2 regions of the Paenibacillus sp. EC2-1 genome follow, and region 2 is predicted to be linked to the other one. Evidence: predicted binding sites of a transcription regulator. Region 2 holds the regulator's gene; the other holds the start of a gene.
What was found. The regulator NrdR, encoded in region 2, represses ribonucleotide reductase genes. The targets are predictions, from matches to a motif close to AACACNATATATNGTGTT.
Positions count from the first base shown of each region.

Region 1: ACK8P5_RS17925 (adenosylcobalamin-dependent ribonucleoside-diphosphate reductase) is a predicted target of NrdR. The motif match lies at 1,969-1,986, and genes of this name have one in related genera.

Region 1 covers NZ_CP186006.1:3,809,426-3,812,850, reverse strand. The annotation lists gene ACK8P5_RS17930 (DEAD/DEAH box helicase) at 1-1,679, opposite strand, end outside; gene ACK8P5_RS17925 (adenosylcobalamin-dependent ribonucleoside-diphosphate reductase) at 2,115-3,425, shown strand, end outside.
Region 2 covers NZ_CP186006.1:4,062,820-4,066,244, reverse strand. The annotation lists gene coaE (dephospho-CoA kinase) at 1-527, shown strand, start outside; gene ACK8P5_RS18930 (lytic transglycosylase domain-containing protein) at 527-1,096, shown strand; gene ACK8P5_RS18925 (small, acid-soluble spore protein, alpha/beta type) at 1,165-1,392, opposite strand; gene nrdR (transcriptional regulator NrdR) at 1,509-1,985, shown strand; tRNA gene ACK8P5_RS18915 (tRNA-Ala) at 2,216-2,288, shown strand; gene ACK8P5_RS18910 (ABC transporter transmembrane domain-containing protein) at 2,814-3,191, shown strand; gene ACK8P5_RS18905 (hypothetical protein) at 3,272-3,425, shown strand, end outside.

The DNA.
Region 1 (3,425 bases), 250 kb from region 2:
CCTAAGGAGCTGAGTCGATTTCGAATTTCGTCATCGCTTTCAGATTCAAGCATGATCTTGTACAAGCTTTTCTCAATGGATTCCTTCTTCTCGAACCGTTCTAGTATGACATCCAGACCGCCAATGACCATCTCGAACATATTGATCTTCTCGTGCAAAAGATTCAGAATATGTTCTTCAATCGTACCGGATGTAGACAGGTTGAAAATCTGGACATCGTTCGTCTGACCTAAACGGTGTACTCGCCCGATTCGCTGCTCAACTCGCATGGGATTCCAAGGTAGATCGAAATTGATCATTTGGTGACAGAATTGCAGGTTTATGCCTTCACCACCTGCTTCAGTGGCGATCATAACCTGAGCCTTGCCGCGGAATAGGTCCATCATCCAGTCTTTTTTGCCACGGTTCATGCCGCCTCGATATGGAACGGAAATGAGGCCATGATCGCGAAAATAATTGAGTAGATATTCTTGAGTAGCCCGGTATTCTGTAAATACAATGACCTTCTCATTCATCTGTTTGATGAGTTCTATGGCTTTCTCGGCCTTAGTATTGGCTTTGATTGCTTTAATTAAGTGGACAAGCTCCCACACCTTATCACGGAGCGGAGAATCCTCAGGCATTTTTTTGGATAAGTTAACGAGCGTAACGAAGACCGCATCTCGGCTACTGCACACCTCGCGCTGCAGGGTAACTAGTGAAAGCATACTGCTTAAATTTCCCCCAGCTGCCTGATACTGATCTTTGACGAAGGAAGTGACACCATCGTATAATGACTTTTCTTCGGGCGATAGCTCGAGGCCTACGTTACGTACAGTACGTTTGGTGAATTTTACAGGTCCTTCGCCACGGCGATTACGGATCATAACCTTAGATAGCTCATCCTTGAGCTGGTCTTGGTTCTTGGCTTTTCGTTTGTCTACAACGAAATTGGCTGAGAAGTCTCCCTGACGTCCAAGTTGCCCAGGCTTCAAGAGCGTTATGAGATTAAAGAGCTCGCTGAGATCATTCTGCACGGGCGTCGCGGTCAGGAGGAGGCAGTATTTTTTACGCAGCTTCTGAATGAATTGATAATTGGACGTTTTTTTGTTCTTTAATTTATGAGCCTCGTCAATAATGAGCATGTCGTATTCTTCATTTAATAGGATTTCTTGATGAGGGTCCCGCTTAGCCGTATCCATGGACGCAACGACAATATCATTGCCCCAAGAGTAGGCTTTTTTCTGTGCGATGGCAGGGATACCAAATTTCGAGTTGAGTTCACGAACCCACTGCAATACAAGAGAAGCGGGTACAAGGATCAACACTTTGGAGACGAGCCCTCGAACGATATATTCTTTCAGAATAAGACCTGCCTCGATCGTCTTACCAAGACCTACTTCATCGGCGAGAATGGCTCTGCCGGACATTTCAAACAACACTTTTCGTGCCGTATCTGTCTGATGGGGTAGCGGAGAAAGATTTCCGATATATTTCAAACATTGCAGTTCTTCGAAGCTTGTAACAAGACGAGATTCTTCTCCTTGTACGGCCAGTCGTGATAGGCGGTAGTCTCCCCATGGTCCGCCTTTTTCCAGACGGTTCTCTAAGTCTTCAAGCCAAGAACGGTCGATATGAAGAGGCACAGGGAGTCGCGAATCATGGACAGATCCCGGAATGACGGGTGGTTGGTAATTCACATAATCTCCTCCTAGTTGTTATAGGGTTCAAGGCACATGATGTATGTGTAGTATGGACAAAAAAAGGAGACTTCATAACCTTTCATTTCATGAAGGGGACTAAAATGGCTTTCGGCAGCCCTTATGTATGCTGCGATTGTATATTTTCAAGTTTTTTCAAAGATGATTTTTGAAAAAAGGAGAGAGAATAAGAAAAAAGAAGGTTGATTGATATTAATGGGCTTACAAGCCTCAAAATTCACATCTTCGGCATAGTTTCACCATATGTAGTGTGTTATTATGAATATCGGACACAATATATGGTGTGTGTTCGTTGGAATTAACGTTTGGCCGGTATACATAAAGGTTATATTTTAGTAGACCGTGAAGATATCGGCTTACGTATGGATGAATAAGAATTTATAGTTAATATAGGAGGTAGTTGCCTTGAGTACGATGCAAAATCAGCGGCTTGAAGGTTTAAGTGAGAAGATCTTTTTGGACCGGTATGCGTGGAAGGACGCGAATTCCCATAACGCGAAGGTTGGCGATGTGGTTCTGGTTCTGACAAAAGATGATCCGAAGTTCCCAACCAAGGAAGTTGGAGAAATTGTGAAGCGTGATGGCCGACTTGTTACCGTGAAGACCCGCAAAGGTGAATTGGTGGAGACGGATGTCGAAAAGTTAACGCTGACAATTGAGAAGACACCTGAGGAAATGTGGGACCGCTTGGCAGCTGCGATGGCATCGGCAGAAGCAACACCCGAATTGCAGGAAGAATGGAAGGCTAAATTCCGTCATATTTTGGACGATTGGAAGCTTGTTCCTGGGGGCCGGATTGCGGCTGGCGCAGGAGCAAGCGATGAACTGACACTGTTTAACTGCTATGTCATTCCTTCACCGAAGGATAGCCGCGGTGGCATTATGCAGACGTTGTCTGAAATGACTGAAATCATGGCTCGTGGCGGTGGCGTAGGTATTAACTTGTCCTCCCTTCGTCCGCGCCGTGCGATTGTAAAAGGTGTTAATGGATCTTCTAGTGGTGCCGTATCCTGGGGTGGATTGTTCAGCTATACGACAGGACTCATTGAGCAAGGTGGCAGCCGCCGTGGTGCACTCATGCTGATGATGAACGATTGGCATCCAGATATCATGGATTTCATCACTGTGAAACAGCAGATGGGTCAGGTAACAAACGCGAACTTATCTGTATGTGTTAGTAACGACTTCATGAAAGCTGTGAAGGAAGATCTAGATTGGGATCTGGTATTCCCGGATACGTCTGAACCAGCTTATGATGAGGAATGGGATGGGGATCTCGACAAGTGGAAGCAAGCGGGTCGTAAAGTCATTACCTACAAAACCATGAAAGCTCGCGAAATCTGGACAACGATTATGGAGTCTGCTTGGAAATCAGCGGAGCCGGGTGTCGTATTCATGGAATACTACAATCAGATGTCCAACAGCTGGTATTTCAATCCGATCATCTGTACGAACCCTTGTGGTGAACAGGGCTTGCCAGGATGGGGTGTATGTAACCTGTCAGCAATGAACCTGTCTAAATTCTATGATGAAGAGAATGATGATGTGGACTGGGAAGAACTAGCGATTACAACCCGTTACTCCGTTCGATTCCTAGATAACGTGATTGATACAACTCCATATCATTTCCCGGAAAATGAAGCGAACCAGAAGAAGGAACGTCGTGTAGGTCTTGGCACCATGGGTCTTGCCGAGCTGATGATCAAGCTGAAAATCCGTTATGGT
Region 2 (3,425 bases):
AGGGAGCGCTTCTCGTTGATGCGGATTTAATCGCTCGGGAGGTTATGCTCCCGGGTCATCCGGTATTGGCGGCGGTGGCCGGGCATTTTGGACAAGATGTAATTCAGGAAGATGGACAATTGAATCGAAAAAAGCTCGGCGAGATTATATTTAATGATCCCAATGAGCGACTAGTGCTTAATGGAATTACGCATCCTGCAATCAGGCAAGAGATTCGCAGACAGATGGCTGAGTATGAATCAGCCTATCCTGAACGATTGGTCGTTGTGGATATTCCTCTTTTGTACGAGTCAGAGCTGCAGGTTCTTTTTGAGAAGGTTATTGTTGTGTATGTACCCAGGGATAAGCAGCTTGAGCGTTTGATGGAGCGTGATGGGATTACTGAAGAGCGGGCACTGGCAAGACTGAATAGCCAGATGGATATCGAGCAAAAGAAGCGTCTGGCTGATGAAGTTATTGATAATAGTGGGACCTTGGGCGAGACTCATGAACAAGTGGACAAGCTATGGAATAGGTTGTTTGAATGATGAGTTTAAGCTGGCTCCGTAAAAAACGTGTTCTGCTGCCTCTGTTGATCTCTTTTATAGCCGTGTTATTCTTAAGTAATATATGGATGACATGGCTTTATCCGATCTATTACAAGAACGAAATTCGCAAGCATGCGATTCATTATGAAGTCGATCCATTTCTTGTAGCCTCCATTATCCGGGTAGAAACGAACTATAAACCGGGTAAGGAGTCCAAGGTGGGAGCACTTGGAATTATGCAGCTGATGCCGGATACGGCGAATTGGGCTATGGAAATGGCCAAGCTGCCTTCTGTGACCATGGATAGCATTAAGCATGAAGCGGATGCTAATATCCAGCTCGGTACCTGGTATATAAAGAAACTGCATGATCAAATGGATGGGAATCCAATCGCAGCGATAGCTGCGTATAATGCAGGTCCAGGTAATGTGCGGAGCTGGCTTAAAAAAGGGCTATGGGATGGGACCTATGAGAACGTCAAAGATATCCCGGTTGGTGAAACTCGCCATTATGTACAAAGAGTAATTTATTATTATAATCAATATACCGATGTATATGATGAGTTCTAATTATTAAAAAGAGCATTGGAGGGCTTGAAATCATCAAGCCACCCCAACGCTCTTTAGATGAAGAATAATTATTGACCGGAGTGCTGACCAGCCAATTGTTGTTCAGCTAGGGTTACCAGACGTTTGGTAATGTAGCCCCCGATTGAACCATTCTCGTAAGAAGTCATGTTACCTTGGTAACCGTCTTGTGGAATGCTGATGCCGAGTTCTTGAGCAACCTCATATTTCATTTGCTCCAATGCACGGCTAGCACGAGGTACTACCAGGTTGTTAGAGTTGTTGTTTCCTTGTCCCATGTTTGTTCACCTCCTTGAGTTGGTAAAAGTATTATGTCTCAGAATAGCAATCTTCATTACAATTATTTGTACTACATTTTCTGGAAATTAGTTTGAGAAGGAAGTGATTACGCTTTATGAAATGTCCATACTGCAGTTACGCTGGAACGAAGGTACTCGATTCGCGTCCTGCCAATGAGAACAAGTCTATTCGCCGCCGCAGGGAATGCGAGCAGTGCAGCCGTCGATTTACAACATTTGAAATGGTGGAGGAAACTCCGCTGATGGTCATTAAGAAGGATGGCAGTCGCGAAGAGTTCAGTCGCGAAAAGGTACTGCGCGGATTAATCCGAGCTTGCGAGAAGCGTCCTGTATCCGTAGAGCAACTGGATATGATGGTCTCAGAGGTGGAGAGTGCACTTCGTAAGACAGCTGCTGCTGAAGTTGAGAGCCGCCAGATCGGCGAGCTTTTGATGGAGCAATTGTATACAGTAGATGAAGTAGCCTATGTTCGCTTTGCTTCCGTATACAGACAATTCAAAGACATCAACATGTTCATGAAAGAGCTGAACGGCTTGTTGTCCAAAGATTCATTGCCTGACACGAATAGCTGAACCAATTCAGCGTCTTCTTATAAAGAGGGAAGTCCTCATGATTTTTGAGGGCTTTTTTGTGTTGAGATGAGAGTTGATTTGAGCGTCAAGCGGGTGACGATAACTTCAAGTGAAAGACAGTGTTTCGAGATAGAAACACTGATGGATATCCACTAAATATTAAGGTTGCACGTGATAAATGCCTGTGATATATTATTGAGGTAACTGTTTTTAACAAACCTATATATTCTGGGGCCTTAGCTCAGCTGGGAGAGCGCATCGCTGGCAGCGATGAGGTCAGGGGTTCGATCCCCCTAGGCTCCATACTTAAAAAACCTTGCTATGCAAGGTTTTTTGTTATTTGTTGGGGACGAATTGGAGACGGGAATTTTAGATTTAAGCGGGGAAGGCCAGGTGTTCCAGATCGTTGGTTGAATTATGCTTTACGAATTATTGTATATATAGTAATTTACACATAGTGGTTATTTGCGAGACATAACAATAAATCAAGTGTACTTAAACGACGTTTAGGCGCGTTCAGCGAGCTTAAGGTTCATACATGTTACATGAGATAGACATCAATGCCTACGGACTTTCCCTCAAAAGGAGGGAGATGCCATAGGCATTTTTTAGCTCTTTCAAAAATCTCGGGAGGAGGGGTTCGCTGTGTGGTTTTGGCAAGGTAAGAAAAAAAGAAAAAGAAAGACGCCTGATTTAAGAAAATCTTTTTTGCTTCCACACAAGGGAAGTGAATTCTTTTTTTGGGAAATACTATTTTATTAATAAATTTATAGCGAAAGCGATTCTTCAGTTTTAAAATAATATTTTCTCGAAAATATTTAAAAAAGTATAAACTCTTTCAACCAGGAAGGGGAAGGCACGTACATATCCGGTTTTTCTAATGATTTAAAGGTGATCGAAGAAAACTATTTAGAAGGAAACTTTAACTTAATTCTGCATCTTCTTACGTTCATTGGCGGATTAGCTGCCATGTTCTATTTGAACTGGATTATTACCCTCTGCATCCTATTTGCCAGCACTTTTCCAATCCTCGTATCATCTTTTTTTGGGAAAAAGATCATGCAAAACGAACAAATTGTCTCCTCCAAGAATGCCACTTTCATCGAACTCGTTAAGGACTTATTAACCGGCTTTATTACCATTAAGAGTTTTAATGCAGACTCTCAAGTGATTGAAGTATTTAAGAAAAGAAATGAAGAGTTGTAATCACTGTCTTTGGAGTCGGGGTATATTTTGCGATCAAGGGGAAAATCTCAGCAGGCACGATCGTTGCTTTTAATGAATTATTGAATTATGTATTGGGACCCATAAGTGTGTTTCGTCCTTTATTTGCTGCATATAAGACAGCTGAAGCATTAGTGATTAAGCATGTTAAGAACGCAGAATACAATAATGACATGGAAGAAAAGATAAAAGTATCGGAATTCAATCGCGCCATCG